DNA from 3 places in the Streptomyces sp. AF1A genome. Region 1 is predicted to be linked to each of the others. Evidence: riboswitches for the same ligand, from Rfam matches in the RefSeq annotation. Region 1 holds a riboswitch; each other region holds the start of a gene.
What was found. Region 1 has a riboswitch for cyclic di-AMP ahead of ACLU3S_RS12060 (transglycosylase SLT domain-containing protein). Riboswitches for the same ligand answer to the same signal wherever they lie in the genome.
Positions count from the first base shown of each region.

Region 2: it holds a riboswitch for cyclic di-AMP, as region 1 does, so the genes downstream of both, ACLU3S_RS19285 (M23 family metallopeptidase) here and ACLU3S_RS12060 (transglycosylase SLT domain-containing protein) in region 1, are expected to answer to the same signal.
Region 3: it holds a riboswitch for cyclic di-AMP, as region 1 does, so the genes downstream of both, ACLU3S_RS11535 (transglycosylase family protein) here and ACLU3S_RS12060 (transglycosylase SLT domain-containing protein) in region 1, are expected to answer to the same signal.

Region 1 is NZ_JBLEBI010000029.1:13,479-20,582, reverse strand. Features, by position in the region: gene ACLU3S_RS12075 (M56 family metallopeptidase) at 1-201, opposite strand, end outside; gene fahA (fumarylacetoacetase) at 567-1,784, opposite strand; gene ACLU3S_RS12065 (HAD family hydrolase) at 2,246-3,058, shown strand; gene ACLU3S_RS12060 (transglycosylase SLT domain-containing protein) at 3,093-3,596, opposite strand; cyclic di-AMP (ydaO/yuaA leader) riboswitch at 3,602-3,780, opposite strand; gene ACLU3S_RS12055 (polyprenyl synthetase family protein) at 4,416-5,426, shown strand; gene ACLU3S_RS12050 (LolA family protein) at 5,807-7,006, shown strand; gene ACLU3S_RS12045 (ATP-binding cassette domain-containing protein) at 7,077-7,104, shown strand, end outside.
Region 2 is NZ_JBLEBI010000066.1:26,228-33,331, reverse strand. Features, by position in the region: gene ACLU3S_RS19300 (GNAT family N-acetyltransferase) at 1-2,487, opposite strand, end outside; gene ACLU3S_RS19295 (HPr family phosphocarrier protein) at 2,666-2,947, shown strand; gene ACLU3S_RS19290 (GntR family transcriptional regulator) at 3,167-3,853, opposite strand; gene ACLU3S_RS19285 (M23 family metallopeptidase) at 4,057-4,800, opposite strand; cyclic di-AMP (ydaO/yuaA leader) riboswitch at 4,813-4,973, opposite strand; gene ACLU3S_RS19280 (M16 family metallopeptidase) at 5,308-6,696, opposite strand; gene ACLU3S_RS19275 (M16 family metallopeptidase) at 6,693-7,104, opposite strand, start outside.
Region 3 is NZ_JBLEBI010000027.1:8,736-15,839, reverse strand. Features, by position in the region: gene eno (phosphopyruvate hydratase) at 1-1,197, opposite strand, end outside; gene ACLU3S_RS11535 (transglycosylase family protein) at 1,480-2,151, opposite strand; cyclic di-AMP (ydaO/yuaA leader) riboswitch at 2,156-2,325, opposite strand; gene ACLU3S_RS11530 (transglycosylase family protein) at 2,507-3,541, opposite strand; gene ACLU3S_RS11525 (cytochrome P450 family protein) at 3,683-4,993, opposite strand; gene ACLU3S_RS11520 (nucleoside triphosphate pyrophosphohydrolase) at 5,018-6,040, opposite strand; gene ACLU3S_RS11515 (SurA N-terminal domain-containing protein) at 6,174-6,827, opposite strand; gene ACLU3S_RS11510 (glycoside hydrolase domain-containing protein) at 6,969-7,104, opposite strand, start outside.

The DNA of each region.
Region 1 (7,104 bases):
GCGCACGGTGTGGAAGACGGCCGCCGCGCCCAGCACGAGTGCGGCGACGCAGCACAGCAGGACGGTGGCGACCAGACACTGCCACACCCACAACGCGACCACGGGTTCCCGCTCGGGCCAGTCGGCGCGGGTCAGAGCGCGCGGCGCCGGCACGGCGGCCGTCAGGGCGACGACGCTCAGCAGGAGCAGGCAGACGGTCATGCCGGGGCTCCGGTTCTGGTCGGAGAGGCGTGCGGGTGTCGGTGGTGCCACGGGAGCGGCGCGCGGGCGCGCGCCGCGTGTGGTGCGTGCCCCGTCAGTATGACGAAGACGGGCGCCCCGAGTCAGGTGCCGGAGACGAACCGGCCGAAGCCGTACCCCGCCGGGGGCCACACCCCTCGCACCGCCCGCCCGCGCCTGCTCCCGCGCCACCTGCCCGCGCCTCTCCCACCGCGCCTCGTGCGCCGGTTCGCTCTGCGCCACTCGCCCGCGCCCCTCCCACCGCGCCCCGCGCGGTGGTTCGCCCCGTGCGCGCCCGGGGTCGGCGACGGTGTCACCGCCCCCGACCCCGGGGCCCTGCCGCCGGCTCAGCCCGACACGACCCGCCCGCTCACGTCTCCCAGTCCGACGCGGGTCCCGTTCGCCCCGGGTGCCCAGGCCGACAGGGTCACCACGTCGCCGTCCTCCAGGAAGGCGCGCTTGCCGTCGGGGAGTTCGAGGGGGTCGCGGCCGTTCCAGGTCAGCTCCAGCAGGGAGCCCCGCTGGCGCTCCTCCGGTCCGCTCACCGTGCCGGAGCCGTACAGGTCGCCGGTGCGCAGACAGGCGCCGTTCACCGTCATGTGGGCGAGTTGCTGGGCGGCGGTCCAGTACATGGTGGAGAACGGCGGCTCGGAGACGACATGACCGTTGATCGCGACAGAGATCCGCAGGTCGTAACCGCCGGGCTCGACCCCCGGCGCCGAGTCGTCCAGGTACGGCAGCAGCGGGTGGGTGCGCTCCGGCGGCGCCACGCGCGCGTGCTCCAGCGCCTCCAGCGGAGTGATCCACGCCGACACCGAGGTCGCGAAGGACTTGCCGAGGAAGGGGCCGAGCGGCACGTACTCCCAGGCCTGGATGTCCCGCGCGGACCAGTCGTTGAGCAGGCACAGCCCGAAGACGTGCTCGCTGAAGTCGCCGAGGGCGACCGGCCTGCCCAGCTCGGACGGCACGCCCACGACGAAGCCGACCTCGGCCTCGATGTCCAGCCGGATCGACGGGCCGAAGACGGGCGCGAGGTCGCCGGGGCCCTTGCGCTGTCCGGACGGGCGTACGACGTCCGTGCCGGAGACGATCACCGTGCCGGAACGGCCGTGGTAACCGATCGGCAGGTGCTTCCAGTTGGGGGTGAGCGAGTCCTCGGCGTCCGGGCGGAAGATCCGGCCGACGTTGCGGGCGTGGTTCTCCGAGGCGTAGAAGTCGACGTAGTCCGCCACCTCGAAGGGCAGGTGCAGGGTCACCTCGGACAGGGGGTGGAAGAGCGGTTCGACCGCGTCGCGGTGCGTGGGGTCGGTGGCCCAGGCGGTGATGGCGCGCCGCACCTCGGACCACGCGGTGCGGCCGGCCGCCAGCAACGGGTTGAGGGTGCGGTGCGCGAGCAGCGAGTGGTACGGCGAGCCGAGCGCGGCGGCCGCCGCGCCCACGTCGAGGACGTGGTCCCCGAGCCGGACGCCGACCCTCCGCTCCGTGCTGCCGGCGGGCGAGAACACGCCATAGGGAAGGTTGTGCGGGCCGAAGGGGTCGCCCTCGGGGACGTCGAAGGGGGGCATGGGGGTGCTGCCTCACTCTCATCCGGGCCGTGCATGGCGCTGCGTTTCATGTGGTCGCGCCACACGTTACGGCTGAGATGCGTGTCTTGGGCAGTGTGCCGGGGCGCGACGTGGGACGTGCCCCGGCCAGGGCTGCGGGAGTGCGTCGAGAGCGGTGTGAAGTCGAGAGCGGTGTGAAAAGGACGCCGGGGCACCCCTCCGGGGTTGCCGAACGATGCCCCAAGAGTCCGCAATGTCCGAATGAGTCTCGCAGGAGGTGGCCCTTCCGGCTCAGCGCCCTTCGGGGACACGGGCGCCGGCACGGGGTTCGCCTCCCCGCGCCTCCTGAAGCATCCGGCCGCGGTCCACGGCTGACGTCGGTCGCCATCAGGGGCTGAAAAGACGGAACTTGGGGCCAGGGACAGACAAGTGCGGGCAGTGGGTGGTGAGTCGGTGGGGCGCGGTGTCCGTATTCTCTGATCATGGCACCCTCCCCCGCGTATGCACTGATCGCCACTGACCTGGACGGAACGCTGCTGCGCGGCGACGACACGGTCTCCGACCGGTCGCGCGCCGCGCTCGCTCGGGCGGTGCGGGCCGGTGCCCGGCATCTGGTGGTGACCGGCCGCCCGGCCCCCCGGGTGCGGCCCCTGCTGGCGGACCTCGGCTGCAGGGGGCTCGCGGTGTGCGGGCAGGGCGCACAGGTGTACGACGCGGGAGCCGATCGCCTGCTGTGGTCGGTCCGGCTGGACCGGGAACTGGCCGAGACCGCGCTCGGCAAGATCGAGGCCGAGGTGGGGCAGGTGTACGCGGCCGTCGACCAGGACGGCGTGGACGGGCTCACGCTCATCGAGCCCGGCTATCTGATGCCCCACCCGACCCTGCCCGCGGTCCGGGTGGGTCGGCGCGACGACCTGTGGTGCGCGCCCATCAGCAAGGTACTGCTGCGCCATGCCACCGTGCCGGACGACGAGTTGGCGGCCATCGCGCGGTCGGTGGTGGGTTCGCTGGCGACGGTCACCATGTCGGGTCCGGGGACCGTGGAACTCCAGCCGTGCGGGGTGACCAAGGCGACGGGACTGGCGCTGGCGGCACAGCGGCTGGGGATCGCAGCCGAACGCGCGCTGGCGTTCGGGGACATGCCCAACGACATCCCGATGTTCGACTGGGCCGGTTACGGGGTCGCCATGGCCAACGCCCATGCCGAACTCAAGGCGGTCGCGCATGAGGTCACCACGTCGAACGAGGACGACGGCGTCGCCGTCGTCCTCGAAAGACTGTTCCCGACCGACTGACCGGGATATCAGTAGCGCCTGCCGGATGCGCCGATCAGTAGGCGCCGAACACGTTGTCGATCGACCCGTAGCGGTGCGCCGCGTAGTTGCAGGCGGCCGTGATGTTCGCGACCGGGTCGTAGATGTTGTACGACGTTCCGGCCACGTGGTACGCGTTGAAGGTCGGGTCGATGACCTGGAGCAGGCCCTTGGACGGGATGCCCTTGGCCGCGTTGGAGTCCCACAGGTTGATGGCGTTCGGGTTGCCGGAGGACTCCCGCATGATGTTGCGGTAGATGCCGTTGTAGCTGCCCGGGATGCCCTTCTCGGCCATGATCGCGAGCGACTCGCGGATCCAGCCGTCGAGGTTGTTCGGGTACCCGGCGGGGGTGGTGGAGACCGTCGGGGTCGTGGCGGCGGGGGCGGTGGCCGGGGCCGCCGAGGCGGTGGTCGCTCCGATGATCGGCAGAGCGAGGACGCCGGCGCCGGCTCCGACGGCGGCGAGCGTGCGGGCGAGGCGGTTGTTGCGGGGGCGGCGGTGCTTGGCGGCAGCAGGCATGGGGGTGTTCCTCTCCGTCGCCTACGAGGTGAGCTGTCGGGTTCGGGCGGGGAGGTGCCCGGCCGTGCCCTGGAGAGGCACGGCTTCACCCCTAGCCGTTCCGGTGCGACGCGTGCCGTCCGGTCCGGCGACTTACCTGGATCCCCCGCTCCTGCCGTACGAATGAGTTCGTCGATGGGTCGTGCGGGCGGCGGCAGGATTCGGCGTTCCGCCCGACGGGTCGGGAACGTATGCGACAGCACATGTCGGGAACAAGTGCCCGCGTCACACAACGTCCTATTTGACCTTGAACGGAGTCGTATGGGGTACTTGATCCTTTGCGGTTGCCAACCTTCAACTCGCCGATGCGCAAAGGGAGAACGGGTGATCGGGCGACCGGGGGCACCGATGGGTGACGTGACCCATTTCACGGAATAGCAAATAGCATCATGTCGGACATGGGTGATTCGCGGGTGCGGCCCGGGAGGTGGAGGGGCGTGGAACCTCTGACGTCGCGCCAGTCGTTCTCGGGGCGGGGGCCGGGAGTGCGGAGGGAGGTGGAGCCACCCGGGTGCACGCCAGGGTGGGTCCGTCCTGGGTGTGGGGTCGACCCCCTCCGGCCGATTCACGGCGAAGCTCTTATGTCCCAGTAAGTCAATAAATGTCCTTTCCTATCATCTGATCAGATCCATGTCGGTCGTGCTCCGAAACCGCCCGGGCTGGACCCGTGGGCGCTATCGGTGATCGAAAGAGGACCGGATACGCTGACTTGAGTGATGGCAGCGACCTATCGACAAGCCGTGTAATCGACAGCAGACACCAGCAGACAGGAGACCCCTCGTGACCGTCGTCGGGCCGTTCGGGCTGAGCGTGCGGGACCAGGCTCTGGAAGCCGATGTCCAGGCCGGATTGGCGGCTGTCGAGGAAGGCTTGCTCGAGGCCACCAAGAGCGAGGTCCCGTTCATCACGGAGGCCGCGCAGCACCTCGTGCGGGCCGGCGGGAAGCGGTTCCGGCCGCTGCTCGTGATGCTCGCGGCGCAGTTCGGCGACCCCTACGCGCCGGGCGTGGTGCCGTCGGCCGTGGTCGTGGAGCTGACGCATCTCGCCACGCTGTACCACGACGACGTCATGGACGAGGCGGCCGTGCGGCGCGGCGTGGACAGCGCCAACACCCGCTGGGGCAACTCCGTCGCGGTCCTCACCGGCGACTTCCTCTTCGCCCGCGCCTCGCAGATCCTCGCCGACCTCGGCCCCGAGGCGGTCCGGGTGCAGGCCCTCGCCTTCGAACGGCTGGTCACCGGACAGATCCTGGAGACGGCCGGCCCCACGGACGGCCGCGACCCGGTCGAGCACTACCTGGACGTGCTGGGCGGCAAGACGGGCTCGCTGGTGGCGGTGTCCTGCCGGTTCGGCGCGATGATGTCCGGCGCCGACGAGACGGTCGTGGATGTGCTCACCCAGTACGGCGAGCGCCTCGGGGTGGCCTTCCAGCTCGCCGACGACGTCCTGGACATCGCCTCCGACTCCCACGAGTCCGGCAAGACCCCGGGCACCGACCTGCGTGAGGGCATCGCGACCCTGCCCGTGCTCCGGCTGCGCGAGCGGGCGGCCCGGATGGGGCTGTCCGAGGACATCGCCCTGTGCGAGCTGCTCGACTCCGACCTCAGCGACGACGCCCGGCACGCCGAGGCGCTGGCCGCGCTGCGCGCGCACCCCGCGCTGGAGCAGGCCCGGCGCGACACCATCCGGTACGCCGAGGAGGCGCGGTCGGCGCTGGTGCCGCTGAGGGAGTGCGACGCCAAGGCGGCGCTGATCGAGCTGTGCGACGCGGTGGTCCACCGCGCCGGCTGACCGCCGAAGCGGACGGCCCCCGAAGCGGAGGGCCTCCGGCGCGGGCGGCCGTCGAAGCGTACGGGCCGCCCGAACGCGCTCCGGGTGGCGCGCGCGTGCGCTCCGGACGGTGATCGGGTGCACTCCGGATGACGGCCGCGCGTGGCCCGTCGTACGGTCGTACGACGCGTACGACCCCTACGGGTCGGGCACGTCCCCGCCCCTACGTGTCATACCGCAGGCGTACACGGAGTTGGCTCCGAGGTCTGACGATTCCTCATGGCTGATTTGGTGAGATGGAAACCACGGAAATCACCACTCCTCACCGATTCGGGTGAGAATGGCGGCTCAGGGGGACCAGCGTGAGGACAGCCGCCGCCGACGACGGAGGTAAGGCACACATGGCACCGTACGAATCCGACGACGCAGCGGGCGCCGCGCGCGAAGAGGAGCCGCACTCCGGCCGACGCAAGGTCGCGCGGTACGCCGTCCCGGTCGCGGTGGTGGGGGTGGCGGCGGCCACGATCGGGCTCGTCCCGGCCCTCGCCGACTCCGGTGACCCCGACCTGCCCAGGATCACCGCTCAGCAGCTCATCGACAAGATCGCCAAGTCGGACGTGCAGCAGATGTCCGGCACCGTGAAGATCAGCACCGACCTCGGCCTGCCCGACCTCGGCGGCCTGGAGAGCGGCATCGCCTCGGGCGCGGCCAAGGGCTCCGGCCACGGCTCCTCGGCCGACCCGCGGGCCAAGCTCACCGAGCTGGTCTCCGGCACGCACACCCTGCGCGTCGCCGCCGACGGCCCGGACCGGCAGAAGCTGTCGCTGCTGGAGCAGGGCGCCGAGTACAGCCTCATCCACAACGGCAAGGACGTCTGGGGCTACGACAGCAAGAGCAACGAGGTCTCGCACGGCACCGCCGCCGGCTCCGGCAAGGTCCGGCGGGCCGAGCCCCCGGCCACACCGAAGGACTTCGCCGACCAGGCCCTGAAGTCGGTCGACGACACGACGTCCGTCACCGTCGACGGCACCGCGCAGGTCGCCGGGCGTGACGCCTACCGACTGCTCATCAAGCCCAGGCAGTCCGGCACCACGGTCGGCGCGATCGGCATCGCCGTCGACGCGAAGACGGGCATGCCGCTGAAGTTCACGCTGACTCCGAAGAGCGGCGGCACCGCCGTGATCGACGTGAGCTTCACCCAGGTCTCCTTCGCCAGGCCGGCCGCCTCCACCTTCGACTTCACCCCACCCAAGGGCGCGAAGGTCACCGAGGAGAAGAAGCACTCCCAGGCGCGCGAGCACGCCCCCATGCCGGGTGGGGACTTCGCCAAGGGCCTCAACGGCGCGGATGTCCTCGGCAAGGGCTGGACCTCCGTCGCCACCTTCGAGACGGGCGCCCGGGGCGGACTTCCGACCGGTGCCAAGGGCAGTGACCTTGGTGGCTTCCTCGGCTCGCTGGGCGACAAGACCTCCGGGAAGTTCGGCCGGGGCACGTTCTTCTCCACCCGCCTGGTCAACGCCCTGATCACCGACGACGGCAAGGTCTACGTCGGCGCGGTCACCAAGGACGCCCTGGTGAAGGCGGCGGACACGGGAAAGTGACCCTTCCCGGTCCTGCGGGGAAGTGACCCTTCCCGGTCCTGCCGGGGCATGACGAGACGAAGGGGAGCCGATGGACGAACCGTCCGCCACGGAGCCGG
Region 2 (7,104 bases), on a different contig from region 1:
GAAGGACAGCACCGCCCCGGCCGCCGGGTCGATCACCGCCCGCACCACCGTGTCGACCCCGCGCGGGGCCATGCCCTGCACCACCGGGCGCAGTTCCTCCGGTTTCCCGAACAGCTCGGTCAACTCGGTGTAGGCCCGGCGCAGTTGCTCCTCGTCGGCGAGGTCCAGGCGGACGCCGCCCAGGTCGGCGCGGTGCCTGAGGTGCGGCGCGGTCGCCTTGAGGGCCACCGGGTAGCCGAGGGCGCGGGCGGCCTCGGCGGCGGCGTCGGCCGTCGGGGCGGGAACCGTGCGCCGCACGTGGATGCCGTACTTGCCGAGCAGTTCGCAGGTCTCCGCCTCGGGGATCGTGAAACCCTTCCCGCGCGCGAGCAGCTCCCCGATCAGGCGCGCGGCCCCCTTCTCGTCGATGTCCTCGTACTCCGGCACCTTCCCTGGATCCGTGGCGTCCTGCCGCCACTGCCCGTACCTGACGGCCTCGGCGAGGGCGCGAACGGCGCGTTCGGCGGCGGGGTAGGCGGGGATGAGGTGGGTGCCCTCGGGGGGAGCCACCGCCGCGGTGGGCAGGGGCTGCGCGGAGCCGCGGGCGTCCGCCCGCTCCTTGCCGGCGGCCGCGGGTGCCGTGCTCGCCGCGGCCGACAGTGCCTGCGCCAGCCCCCCGAGCTCCACGTGCACCACCAGCACCGGCTTCCCCGGCACCGCGGCCGCCGCCGACCGCAGCGCCTCCGCCAGCTCCGTGTCCCCCGGCGACCCTTCCCCGATCGCGGGGATCGCCGTGACCACCACCGCGTCGTTCGTGTCGTCGGCCAGTGCCCGGCCGAGCGCCCGGTGGAAGTCCTCCGCCGTCGCCGCGGTCGTCAGGTCCAGCGGTCGCGCGGGCCGCAGTCCCTCCGCGACGCACCGGTCGTACGTCAGCACACCCAGCGACTCCGAGTTGCCGAGGATCGCCACGCGCGGCCCCGCAGGCAGCGGCTGCCGCGCGAGCAGCAGCCCCGCGTCGACCAGCTCGGTGATCGTGTCGACCCGGATCACCCCGGCCTGCCGCAGCAGCGCGGACACGGTCTCGTGGGGGAGGTGGGTGGCGCGCACCGCGTGCCCCTGCGGCGCCGTACCGGTCCCCTGCACGACGACCAGCGGCTTCGCCGCGGCGGTCCGCCGGGCGAGCCGGGCGAACTTGCGGGGGTTGCCGATGGACTCCAGGTACATGAGGACGACATCGGTCTCGGGATCGTCGTACCAGTACTGGAGGACGTCGTTGCCCGAGACGTCGGCCCGGTTGCCGGCGGAGACGAAGGTGGAGACGCCCGTGACCCCGGTGACCCCTCCCCCGCGCCGGTGCAGCCGGGACAGCAGCGCGATGCCGATGGCGCCGGACTGGGCGAAGATGCCGATGCGGCCGGGCCGGGGCATCTCGGGGGCCAGGGAGGCGTTGAGCCGGACGTCCGGGGCGGTGTTGATGACCCCGAAGGCGTTCGGGCCGATGATCCGCATGCCGTACGTGCGCGCGTGCTGCACGAGGGCCCGCTGCCGCTCCCGCCCCTCGGGACCGCTCTCGGCGTATCCGGCGGAGACCACCACGAGCCCCTGGACGCCCTGTTCACCGCACTCGGCGACCACGGCCGGCACGTACGGGGCCGGCACGGCGACGACGGCGAGGTCCACCGGGCCCGGGATGTCCCGCACCGAGCGGTACGCGGGCACCCCGTCGAGTTCTCCGAGGTCCTCGGGGAACGCCTTGTTCACCGCGTGCAGCCGGCCCCCGTAGCCCGCGTCCCGGATGTTGCCGAGGATGCCGCGCCCCACGCCGCCGGGCGCGCGGCCGACGCCGACGACCGCGACGGAGCCGGGCGCCAGCAGCCGCCGTACCGAACGGGCCTCCGCGCGCTGCTCCCGCGCGCGCTGCACGGCGAGGGAGCGGTCGGTGGGTTCGAGGTCGAACTCCAGGCGTACGACGCCGTCCTCGAAGCTGCGCTTCTGGGTGTAGCCGGCGTCGGTGAACACCTTGATCATCTTGGTGTTGGCGGGCAGCACCTCGGCGGCGAAGCGGCGGATGCCGCGCTCACGGGCGACCGCCGCGATGTGTTCCAGCAGGGCGGAGGCGACGCCGCGGCCCTGGTGCGCGTCCTGGACCAGGAAGGCGACCTCGGCCTCGTCGGCGGGTGCGGACGCGGGCGCGCCGTCGGCGCCGATGCGGTCATAGCGTACGGTGGCGATGAACTCGCCGCCGACGGTGGCCGCGAGTCCCACCCGGTCCACGAAGTCGTGGTGCGTGAAGCGGTGGACGTCCTTGGCGGACAGTCGCGGGTACGGCGCGAAGAAGCGGTAGTACTTCGACTCGTCCGAGACCTGCTCATAGAAGCTGACGAGGCGGTCGGCGTCATCAACGGTGATGGGCCGGATGCGCGCGGTCCCTCCGTCGCGCAGCACCACGTCCGCCTCCCAGTGGGCGGGGTACTCGTACCGGCCCTGCCGGTCCGCCGAGGTCTGCATGGGCCCCAGAGTACGGCTCGCGTCCGACAACGGCGCGGGGCAGTCTGTGGAGGACGACAAAGCCGGACCGAGGCCGCGGTCCGACGACACATCCGGGTGGGAGGAAGCTCCGCGCCGGGCATGCTTCACGATGTGGGAAACTGGTCTAGACAACCCTGACACCGAAGGGCAGCAACACATGGCTGAGCGCCGCGTCAACGTCGGCTGGGCCGAGGGCCTCCACGCCCGCCCCGCCTCCATCTTCGTCCGAGCCGCCACGGCCGCAGGCGTCCCGGTGACGATCGCCAAGGCCGGCGGCACGCCGGTCAACGCGGCCTCCATGCTGGCCGTCCTGGGCCTGGGCGCCCAGGGCGGCGAGGAGATCGTCCTCGCCTCCGACGCCGAGGGCGCGGACGCCGCCCTGGACCGTCTGGCCAAGCTGGTCGCCGAGGGCCTGGAAGAGCTGCCCGAGACCGTCTGACGCTCTGTGAGCGGAAGCCGGAAGCCGCGTCGCCCGTACCGGGTGGCGCGGCTTTCGCGTTCTCGCGGCCGGCGGGCCGAATTCGGCGCGGGCGCCCCGCGGCGACGTCGGCCGCCGGCCACCCGCACCATTACCGGCCCATAATTCCCCGGCACCGGGAAAACGGGCAGCGGGAAATACACGGCCGCCGAATATCCCCTCTTGTATACGGCGCCCTTGTTAATGCCGCACGCCCGGCGTGTTTACGGCATGTTGCGAAGTCCTCACGCGCTCCGCGGCGCCGGGAAGGCGAAGGCGGTGCGCGGCGGTCGCGCGCTCGGTGTGCACCGCCGTCACCGCACGCGCGCGCTCGCCGTCCCCGCGCGCCACGGCGTCCACGATCGCGCCGTGCTCCGCCCAGCACTCCACCGGATTCGGCGGCGCCTGCACCGTGTACATCCAGGCGATCTTGTGGCGCAGCTGGGTGAGCATCGAGGTCAGTGAGGGGCTGCCGGAGGCCTGGGCCAGCGTCTCGTGGAACCAGCCGCCCAGCGAGCGCAGGTCCTCGCTGTTCCCCCTTCTGGCCCGCTCCTGACCCAGCCGGACCAGGCCGCGCAGCACCTTCAGATGCGCCTCCGTGCGCCGCTGCGCGGCCCGGGCGGCCCCGAGCGGCTCCAAGAGCATGCGCATGTCCAGCACATCGGCGGCCTCCTGCTCGGTCGGCTCGGCCACGCACGCGCCCGCGTGCCGGCGAGTCACCACGAACCCCTCCGCCTCCAGGGTGCGCAGGGCCTCGCGCACGGGGACACGCGAGACGCCGTAGCGGCGGGCCAGGACTTCCTCGGTGAGGCGGCCGCCGCGCTCGTGGATCCCGGTGACGATGTCGTCCCGGATCGCCGTGCACACCGAGTGCGCCGGAATACGCATGCCCGACCTCCGTCTTCATCCCGGTGAAACGCCGACGATGGACGCGTGTACCGTGACTCTGTTCCAGTGCGCCTGAATTTCCGATGCCAGTCCGTAATCCATGGATATTTTTTGGACAGCGTTCCGGTGGGCACCGTGAAAAAACGGCGAAAGCCCCGGCTCGGTGGGCCGGGGCTTCGCCGTGTGTACGGGCGTCCGCTCGGTCAGACGGTCACGCCGTGCTTGCGGAGGTAGGCGACGGGGTCGACGTCGGAGCCGTAGTCGGGGGTGGTGCGGGCCTCGAAGTGCAGGTGCGGGCCGGTGACGTTGCCGGTCGCGCCGGACAGGCCGATCTGCTGGCCGGGCGTGACCCGCTGGCCCACGGTGACGCCGATGGACGACAGGTGGCCGTACTGGGTGTACATGCCGTCGGCCATGCGGATCACGATCTGGTTGCCGTACGCGCCGCCCCACCCGGTGGAGACGACGGTGCCGGTGCCGACCGCGTGCACGGAGGTGCCGCTCACGGCGTGGAAGTCGATGCCCGTGTGGTGGCCGGAGGACCACAGCGAACTGCTCGCTTCGTAGCCCGTGGAGACGTAGGAGTGCGCGATCGGGGCGACGAAGGCGTTCAGCCGCCTGCGCTCGGCCTCGCGGGCGGCGCGGGCCTCGGCCTCGCGCGCCTGCTTGGCCCGCAGGGCCGCGGCCGCCTCGGCCGCCTTCTGGTCGGCGGCGCGCTGCTGGGCGGCGGCCTGCGCGTCGATGTGCGCGGCGACGTCGTCGCTGACGGTGAGGACCGGGGTCAGTCCGGTCTGCTCCGCGGTGTTCTCGGCGGCGAGTGCCGGGGAGGCCGCGAGGGTGCCGATGACACCGGTGGTCGTGAGGGCCGCGATGCCGGCCGCCTGCGCGGTGCCGCGCTTGACCCGGCCGGGCTTGCGGTGCTTCCCGGTGGCGCACATGAACGCCATGTAGTGGCTGGTCCTTTCCTTCCCTCTCGCCTACCGGGTTAGCTGACGGGTTCGGAGCAGGAAGGTCTCCTACGGGAGCCCTCGCTCGCACGCGGGCGCCCGATTCACCCCAGGGACGGTGGGTCCCCGGCTCCCCTGGCTCGCGCCGTACGGGGACTCGGCGATGACTGTCCGCTGCCGCGGATGCGGCGTACTGCCTGACGAACAGCCCGGACGACGCTAAGGGGGCCCGCCTGCGATCCTCAAACCGATCCGGGCTTTTGTAGCGCATCCCACAGGGCAGACAGGCAACCTCCGTCCCAAATCGGGCACGGGGGAAGAGAGTGGAACAACCAGGGGGCCCTGACGGTCCGTCGACCGTCAGGGCCCCACGCGCGCGCGTGCGACCTGCGTGGGCGTCGGGCGACACGTTCACGCTGTCGTCACGGCCCCACGCGCGCGTGCGGCTACTCGCTGAGGCGGAGCCGGCCTGGGCCGACAGGACGCCGGCCCCACGCGCGCGTGCGGCTACTCGGCCGCCACCACGGTCACCTCGCCGATGCCGAGCGCCTCGACCGGCGCCTTGATCCGGGAGGCGTCCCCGACGAGGACGGTCACCAGGCGGTCCACCGGGAAGGCGTTCACGACCGCGGCCGTGGCCTCCACCGTGCCCGTCGCGGCCAGCTGCCGGTACAGCGTCGCCTGGAAGTCGTCGGGCAGGTGCTGCTCGACCTGGTCGGCCAGGGTGCTCGCGACGGCCGCCGCGGTCTCGTACTTCAGCGGCGCCACGCCCACCAGGTTCTGCACGGCGACGTCCCGCTCGGCGTCGGTCAGGCCCTCCGCCGCGAGGGTGCGCAGCACCTTCCACAGGTCGTCCAGCGCCGGGCCCGTGTTGGGGGTGTCCACGGAGCCGCTGATGGCGAGCATCGCGGCACCCGAGCCGTCCGGCGCGGAGCGCAGGACCTGCCCGAACGCGCGCACCCCGTAGGTGTAGCCCTTCTCCTCGCGCAGGACGCGGTCCAGGCGGGAGGTGAGGGTGCCGCCGAGGCAGTAGGTACCGAGCACCTGGGCGGGCCACACCCGGTCGTGCCGGTCCGGTCCGATCCGGCCGATGAGCAGCTGCGTCTGCACCGCGCCGGGCCGGTCCACGATGACCACGCGTCCGGTGTCGTCGGCGCTCACCGGCGGCACCGGGCGCGGCTCGCCCGGCCTGCCGGTCCAGGCGCCCAGGGTGTCGCCGAGCAGCGCGTCGAGGTCGACGCCGGTGAGGTCGCCCACCACGACCGCGGTGGCCGTGGCCGGGCGCACGTGCCGGTCGTAGAAGGCGCGTACGGCGGCGGCGTCGATCTTCTCGACGGTCTCCTCGGTGCCCTGGCGCGGGCGGGACATGCGCGAGGACGCCGGGAACAGCTCCTTGGAGAGTTCCTTGGCGGCCCGGCGGGAGGGGTTGGCCAGCTCGTGCGGGATCTCGTCCAGGCGGTTGCGCACCAGCCGCTCGATCTCGCTCTCGGCGAAGGCGGGCGCCCGCAGCGCGTCGGCGACCAGGCCGAGCCCCTTGGCCAGCCGAGAGGCCGGCACCTCGAGGCTGAGCCGGACGCCGGGGTGGTCGGCGTGCGAGTCCAGGGTGGCGCCGGCGCGCTCCAGCTCGGCGGCGAACTCCTCGGCGGAGTGCTTGTCGGTGCCCTCGGAGAAGGCCCGCGCCATGATCGTGGCGACGCCGTCCAGGCCCGCCGGCTCGGCGTCCAGGGGGGCGTCGAGCAGCACCTCGACGGCGACGACCTGCTGGCCGGGGCGGTGGCAGCGCAGCACGGTCAGGCCGTTGTCGAGCGCGGTGCGCTCGGGCGCCGGGAAGGCCCACGGCCGGGCCTCGCCGGCCTGCGGCCGCGGGTGGAAGTCCATGGTGGCGAGCTCGGTCACTTGGCCGTCTCCTCGTTGTCGTTGCCGGCCTCCACGGTCGCTTCCGTCTCCGGGTCCTCGGGCACGTCGGCGTCCGGGGCGGCCTCCGGGGACTTCGGCTCGTAGACCAGGACCGCGCGGTTGTCGGGGCGCAGGCGCGCCTGGGCGACCTCCTGCACCTCCTCGGGGGTCACCTGCAGAACGCGCTGGACGGCGGTGAGGGCGAGCTGGGGATCGCCGAACAGGACGGCGTACCGGCACAGTTCGTCGGCACGGCCGGCGACCGTGCCCAGCCGGTCCAGCCACTCGCGCTCCAACTGGGCCTGGGCGCGCTCCATTTCCTCCGGCGTGGGGCCCCGCTCGGCGAACCGGGCCAGCTCCTCGTCGATGGCGGCCTCGATGACCGGCACCTCCACGTCACCGGAGGTC
Region 3 (7,104 bases), on a different contig from region 1:
GGCGACGCGCTCGGAGCGGGCCGGGGCGCCGGTCTTGATCTGGCCGCAGTTGGTGGCGACGGCCAGGTCGGCGATGGTGACGTCCTCGGTCTCGCCGGAGCGGTGGGACATCATGCACTTGAAGCCGCTGCGCTGGGCCAGCTCGACGGCGTCCAGGGTCTCGGTGAGCGAGCCGATCTGGTTGACCTTCACCAGCAGGGCGTTGGCGGCGCCCTCCTCGATGCCGCGGGCCAGGCGCTCGGGGTTGGTGACGAACAGGTCGTCGCCGACGAGCTGGACCTTGTCGCCGAGCTTGTCGGTGATGACCTTCCAGCCGGCCCAGTCGTCCTCGAACAGCGGGTCCTCGATGGAGACGAGCGGATAGGCCGCGACGAGCTCCTCGTAGTACTCCGTCATCTCGGCGGCGGAGCGCTCCTTGCCCTCGAAGAGGTACGTGCCGTCCTTGTAGAACTCGGACGCGGCGACGTCGAGCGCGAGGGCGATCTGCTCGCCGGGCGCGTATCCGGCCTCCTTGATCGCTTCGAGGATGAGGTCGAGGGCCTCGCGGTTGGAGCCGAGGTTCGGGGCGAAGCCGCCCTCGTCGCCGAGGCCGGTGGACAGGCCCTTGTTCTTCAGGACCTTCTTCAGGGTGTGGTAGACCTCGGTGCCCCAGCGCAGGGCCTCGGAGAAGGACTCCGCGCCGATGGGGGCGATCATGAACTCCTGGATGTCCACGTTGGAGTCGGCGTGCGAGCCGCCGTTCAGGATGTTCATCATCGGCACCGGCAGCAGGTGCGCGTTCGGACCGCCCAGGTAGCGGAAGAGCGGCAGGTCGGACGCCTCGGAGGCGGCGTGCGCGACGGCCAGGGAGACGCCGAGGATGGCGTTGGCGCCGAGGGAGCCCTTGTTGTCGGTGGCGTCCAGGTCGAACATGGCCTGGTCGATCAGGCGCTGCTCGGTGGCGTCGTAGCCGACCAGCTCCGGGCCGATCTGCTCGATGACCGCGAGGACGGCCTTCTCGACGCCCTTGCCCTGGTAGCGGTTGGGGTCGCCGTCACGGAGCTCGATGGCCTCGAAGGCGCCGGTGGAGGCGCCGGACGGGACGGCGGCACGACCGGTGCTGCCGTCGTCGAGGCCGACCTCGACCTCGACCGTGGGGTTGCCTCGGGAGTCCAGGATTTCCCGGGCTACGACGACGTCGATGGACGGCACGAGCATCTCCTTCTTGGATGTGACGCTGAAAGTGCGGGGCTGTGTGCCTTACGGCTGTGCCTTGCGACTAGAGCCTAACCGTCCCAGGGGCGCCGGCCACCGACCGACCGCCCCGTGGACGGAAGGGACACGCAGACGGTACCTATTGTTCACTCGCGGAACAAAGGGTGGGTGCACAGGACACGCAAAAAGACCCCGCCCCGGCGCGTACGGGGGAACACGCGCCGGGGCGGGGAGTCCGTGGGGACGGGGGCCGGCCGGAGAGCCGGCCGACGGGGTGGGCCGGGCTTACTTGAGGTGCAGCTGCTGGCCCGGGTAGATGAGGTCGGCGTCCCGCACGATGTCCTTGTTCAGCTGGAACAGCTTCTGCCAGCCGCCCCGGACGTGGTGCCGCACGGCGATGGAGCTGAGGGTGTCACCCTTGACAACCTTGTACTCGCCGTCGCCCTTCTTGACCTTCGTGCCGGTCGGGGTGGTGACGGTCCTGCTCGCCTTCGGCGCCGTACGCGTGGTGGAGCGGGTGGCGGCCTGCCGGTCGGAGCGGGTGGTGGTGCTCTTCGAGGCGGTCGGCGCGGAGCCGTTGTACGGGGTGCTCGTCAGGCCCTTGCCGCAGACCGGCCAGGCGCCCTTGCCCTGCGAGGCGAGGACCTTCTCGGCGACGGCTATCTGCTGCGCCTTGGTGGCCTGGTTGGCCTGCGGGGCATAGGCGGTGCCGCCGTACGCGGCCCAGGTGGAGGCGGAGAACTGCAGACCGCCGTAGTAGCCGTTGCCGGTGTTGATGGACCAGTTGCCGCCGGACTCGCACTGGGCGACCGCGTCCCACTGCGAGGCGGTGGCGGCGGAGGCGTTGCCGGCCGCCATCAGCGGGGCGGCGACCACGGCACCGGTGACACCGGCGATCGCGACGGCACGGTTGGTCTTGGACGGGCGACGGTGCTTGCCCTTGCCGGAGAACAGCATGGATCGATCCCCTCACCGACGCCTGCGAGGTGAGCTGTCGGGTTCGGGCCGGTTGAGTTGCCCGGCCGCGCCCCTCTCGTGAGGCGCGGCTTCACCCCGAGCCGGTCCGGCGTCAACCGCCGGGACCGGCACCTACCTTGGGTCCCCCGCTCCTGCCTGCGGCGCATGACGCGACGACTGTTCCCGGGCAACCGCTGGCAGGATTCGGCGTTGCGGCTGCCGGGGCTCGTGAGGACGAGCGGATCGACCGTAGACAGGCGGTCGGCGGAATTTCAAAGGCGATCAGGGCTTCTGAGACTCATCCCACACTTTCACCGAACCGGACATCAGGTGCGAAGTGGGGCGTCAACTCCCGCTAGTCCGCGTCCGTTTCCGTACCGACTTTCAGGGTCTGACCGGCATTGATGTGGTTCGGGTCGGCGCCGATGGCCTTCTTGTTCGCGGAGTAGAGGGCGTGCCATCCGCCGTCGACGTCAAGGGAGTCGGCGATGGAGGCGAGGGTGTCGCCCTCGCGGACGGTGTAGGCGCCGGCCCCCGGAGAGGCGTGCCGGCCGGACGAGGTGGCGTTCTGTCCGTTTGCCGCGCTTTCGTCCGCACTGCCGCCACGGTGACGCCCGCCGCTGCCGAGGGAGCCGGTGTCCACCAGGCTCCAAGAAGCGACGGGTTGCTGGGAATTGTCCGCTTCGCCCACCGGAGGGATGGCAGGGGGGGAGGCGGTGTCACCCTGGGAGGCTCCGGTGTCGATAGAGGGCGACTTGTCCGACTTGGGGGTCTTGGTCTCCGGGGAGCCGGTGGCCGTCCCCGGGTCCGCCGTCGCGTCCCCGGCGGAGCCGGGGGTCGCCGAGACCGTCGAGTCGGAGGACGAGCCGTCGCCGGAGCCGGAGTTGGCGTCGGACGAGGGCAGGGAATCCGACAAGCCGGACGAGTCGGAGGTGTCGCTCGATCCGGACGAGTCGCCCGAATCGTGGCCGTGGCCGGAGCCGCCGACGCCCGTGTCGACGTCCACGGAACCCGTGTTGGAGGTCAGCCCGGACAGCAGGGCGCAGGTGGCCCAGGGAGTGGTGCCCTGGTCGGCGAGGATCTTCTCGGCGACGGCGATCTGCTGCGAGCGGCTGGCCCGGTCGGCGCTCGGGGCGTACTGCGTGCCGCCGTACTTGGCCCAGTCGGCCTGGGATATCTGCAGGCCGCCGTGGTAGCCGTTGCCGGTGTCCGCGCTCCAGATGCCGCCGCTCTCGCACTCGGCCACCTTGTCCCACGTGGTTCCGTCGGCCGCGTTGGCGCTCGCGGCGCCCAGGAGGGGGATCGCGATGGCGGAGCCGGTCACTCCGGCCGCGACGAGGAGGGCCGGAGCCTGACGGGGGCGACGGTGACGACCGTTCCCGGAGAGCATGCGGAAGCCTTTCGTGCGACGGCAGAACCGCGTGGCGGCGACGTGTGCCGCCACACTGATGGGTGAACGTATAGGCAGACGATCACTTGTCACAAGTTCATGCCGCGCAGATCACGTGAAGATCACATAGTTGAACGCCCTTCACGTTTGCCGTTCTGCGGCCTTTCCGGCCTCCGGGGTGAACTCCACGGGCAGGGTGCGCAGGCCCCGCATGATGAGCCCGCCGCGCCACCGCAGATCGGCCGGATCGGCCCCGAGCCGCAGGTCGGGCAGCCGGGACAGGAGCGTGGCCAGCGCGGTTCGCCCTTCCAGGCGGGCGAGCGGCGCGCCGAGGCAGTAGTGGATGCCGTGCCCGTAGCCGAGGTGCTGGTTGTCCCGCCTGGCGAGGTCCAGCACGTCCGGGTCGGCGAACCGCTCCGGGTCCCGGTCGGCGGCGGCCAGGACGACGAGCACGGGGTCGCCGGGCGCGATGCGCTGCCCGCCGATGGTGAGCGGCTCGGTGGCGAAGCGCCAGGTGGCCAGCTCCACCGGGCCGTCGTAGCGCAGGAGTTCCTCCACTCCGGTCGCCAGGAGGCCGTGCTCGCCCCGGGCGAGGGAGTCCTGGAGACGGTGGCGCTGCTCGGGGTGGGTGAGCAGGGCGTACGTGCCGTTGCCGATGAGGTTGACGGTGGTCTCGAAGCCGGCGAACAGCAGGATGAAGGCCATCGCGGCGGCCTCGTTCTCGGTGAGGTGCTCGCCGTGGTCGAAGGCGCGGATGAGACCGGAGATGAGGTCCTCGCCGGGCCTGGGCTCGGCGGGCAGCGCCTGCCGCTTCCTGTGGATCAGCTCGGCCAGGTAGCCGCGCATCATCTTGACCGACCGGGCGACCCCGCCGCGCCGCCCCCCGCCGTGCCCCGCTTTTGTATGTCGCAGCATCATGCCCGCCCAGTCCCGGAAGTCGTCCTGGTCCTCGCGCGGGACGCCGAGCAGGTCGCAGATGGCGTAGATGGGCAGCGGAAAGGCGAACTCGTGGATGAGGTCGGCGCTGCCGCGGGCGGCGAAGCCGTCGATGAGCCGGTCGGTCAGCTCCTGCACCCGCGGCGCGAACTCGGCGACCCGGCGGGGCGTGAACGCCTTGCTGACCAGCCGGCGCAGCCGGGTGTGGTCCGGCGGGTCGATGTTCAGCAGATGCGTCATCAGCTCGGCCTTCCGCTCGCCCGGAATGCCGGTCTTGCCCTTGGCGTGCGCCGGCTCGTCGTGATGCGCCGGGTTCTTGCTCAGCCGCTGGTCGGCCAGGGCCTGCCGGGCGTCGGCGTACCGCGTCACCAGCCACGCCTCGACCCCGCTGGGCAGTCGCGTCCGGTGCACCGGCGCGTGCTGTCGCAGCCAGGCGTAGGCGGGATACGGGTCGGAGGCGAACTCCCAGCCGAAGAGGGCGGGCGCGCCGTCGTCGGGGCGGTACTGCTCGGTCACCCCTCGACCGTATCCGGCGGCGGGCTACCGGCTCTCGTTCGGGCCGGGGCCCTCCGCCGCGCGTATCGCGTCCCGGTAGGCGCGGGCCGCTGCTCGCAGGGCCGCTTCCGGGTCGATGCCGTCGGCTTCGGCGCGCACGGCGAGCGCGAGGAGCTCGTAGCCGACGCCCTCGCCCCGGGGGAGGGGGACGTCCAGGCCGGCGATGCGGGTGCGGGAGGCGAGTTTGGCGGCGAGGGCCAGGCCGGGCTGGCCGAGCGGGACGCCCTCCGTGACCGAGGTGCGCCGCTTCTCCTCGGCCTTGGTGCGCAGCCAGTGCTCCTTGACGTCCTCCGGGGTCTCGGCCTTCTCGTCGCCGAAGACGTGCGGGTGGCGGTGGATCAGCTTGGCGACGATGCCGGCGGCCACGTCGTCGATGGAGAACGGCTCGTCCGGGTCCTCCTCGGCGATGCTGGAGTGGAAGACGACCTGGAGGAGGACGTCGCCGAGCTCCTCGCGCAGCTCCGCGCGGTCGCCCGCCTCGATCGCCTCGACCAGTTCGTACGCCTCCTCGATGCCGTACTTGGCCAGGCCCTCGTGGGTCTGCCGGGAGGACCAGGGGCACTCGGCGCGAATGCGGTCCATGACCTGGACGAGGTCGAGCAGGCGGGCGCCGGGCAGGTCGTAGGAGGCGGGCAGCAGCTCCAGATCCGGCATGCGCACCCGGCCCGTGCCGGCCAGCCTGGCCAGGCCGTCGGTGAGGGCCGGCTCGCCCTCCCCGGTCGCCACGACCACCACGCTCCGCCCGCCGGCGCAGGCGCCGACCAGCTCCTCGGCGGTGGGCGAGGCCTGTGTCACCGCTATCCCGGCCTCCCGCAGATACGGCAGCTGCGGATGGGCGCCGTCCGCGCAGAGCACGGCGTCGGCGGCGCGCAGGGCCTGCCAGGCGGGCCAGGACAGCAGGCCGGGGGCGACGCGGTGGCTGGTGGTGAGCAGGACGATGCGGCCGGGGTCGGCGGAGTCCGGGCCGGTGGGCCCGGCGCCGGTGGCTTCGGGGCTGGATGCGTTCACGCTCCGAACGTAACCCACCGCGGCGGCGAGCGGATCTCCGTTGTCCACAGGCCCGGGGGATCGTGTGATCGTATGACCACTGAGCCCTCCTCGGGCCTGCCCGCCGCCCCGCCGTTCCGGCTCCCCGGCGGCCCTACGCCGTCAGCGGCTGCCCGCCCGACGCCGTCGAGACCTCCCGCACCCACGGCGTCTTGGCGTCCACCCGGCTGCTCTTCTGCACGTCCCAGGTGCCGTACCGCGGGTTGAGGTCGACGTGCAGCTCCTGCGAGGCCTTCGACAAGGCCTTCCAGAAGGCGGGCTGGGTGGGGTCGGTGCCGAGCCGGGCCGCCAGCTTCTGCGCCTCCACCTGCAGCCGCAGGTTGTCGTCGAGGCGCGCGGGCGCGATGCCGTACTTCTGCAGCCAGGCGGTCTCCAGGCCCTTGGAGCCGCCCGCCTGCTGCTCCAGGCTCGCGCGCATCTGCTGGATCTCCCTGCGGGTGACCGTGACGCCCTCGTCCTGCGCGGCCCGGTGCAGCACCCGGTCGAGGACCATGTTGTGCAGGGTGTCGCGGGTGAGGCTGCTGGTGGCGGCCAGCACCTGCTGGTACTGGGTCGGGTCCGGCACCGCGGCCCGCTGGGCCCGCCGGACCTCGTTGACCCGGTTCTCCAGCTGGGAGACGGTGATGCGCTGTCCTCCGACGACGGCCGCCGTGCCCGGGTGCGCATCGTTTCCGCAGGCGGTCAGGAGGGGTGCCGCGGCGGCGATCGCGGCGGTGAGGACGAGCGCGGTGCGACGGCGGCGGTGCAAGGAGAACCTCCAGGGGAGATTGTGCGACGGTGCACAAGGTCTTGCGGTGATCGATGGTAGGCAGCGGCACTGCTCCGGCCAACCCATTCGACCAACGATTCACCGCGACTTCGGGCACCGCCGCGCCCTCGCGCGCTCCGCTCAGCCGGTGATGGCCACCGGGGCGTCCCAGGCGTCACGGTCCACGGTGATCGTGTAGCCGCCCCGCGTCTCCTTGCTGTTCACCATGTACTGGTGGGCGCGGCTGTGGTTGGTGAACTGCTTGGAGCCCCACGGC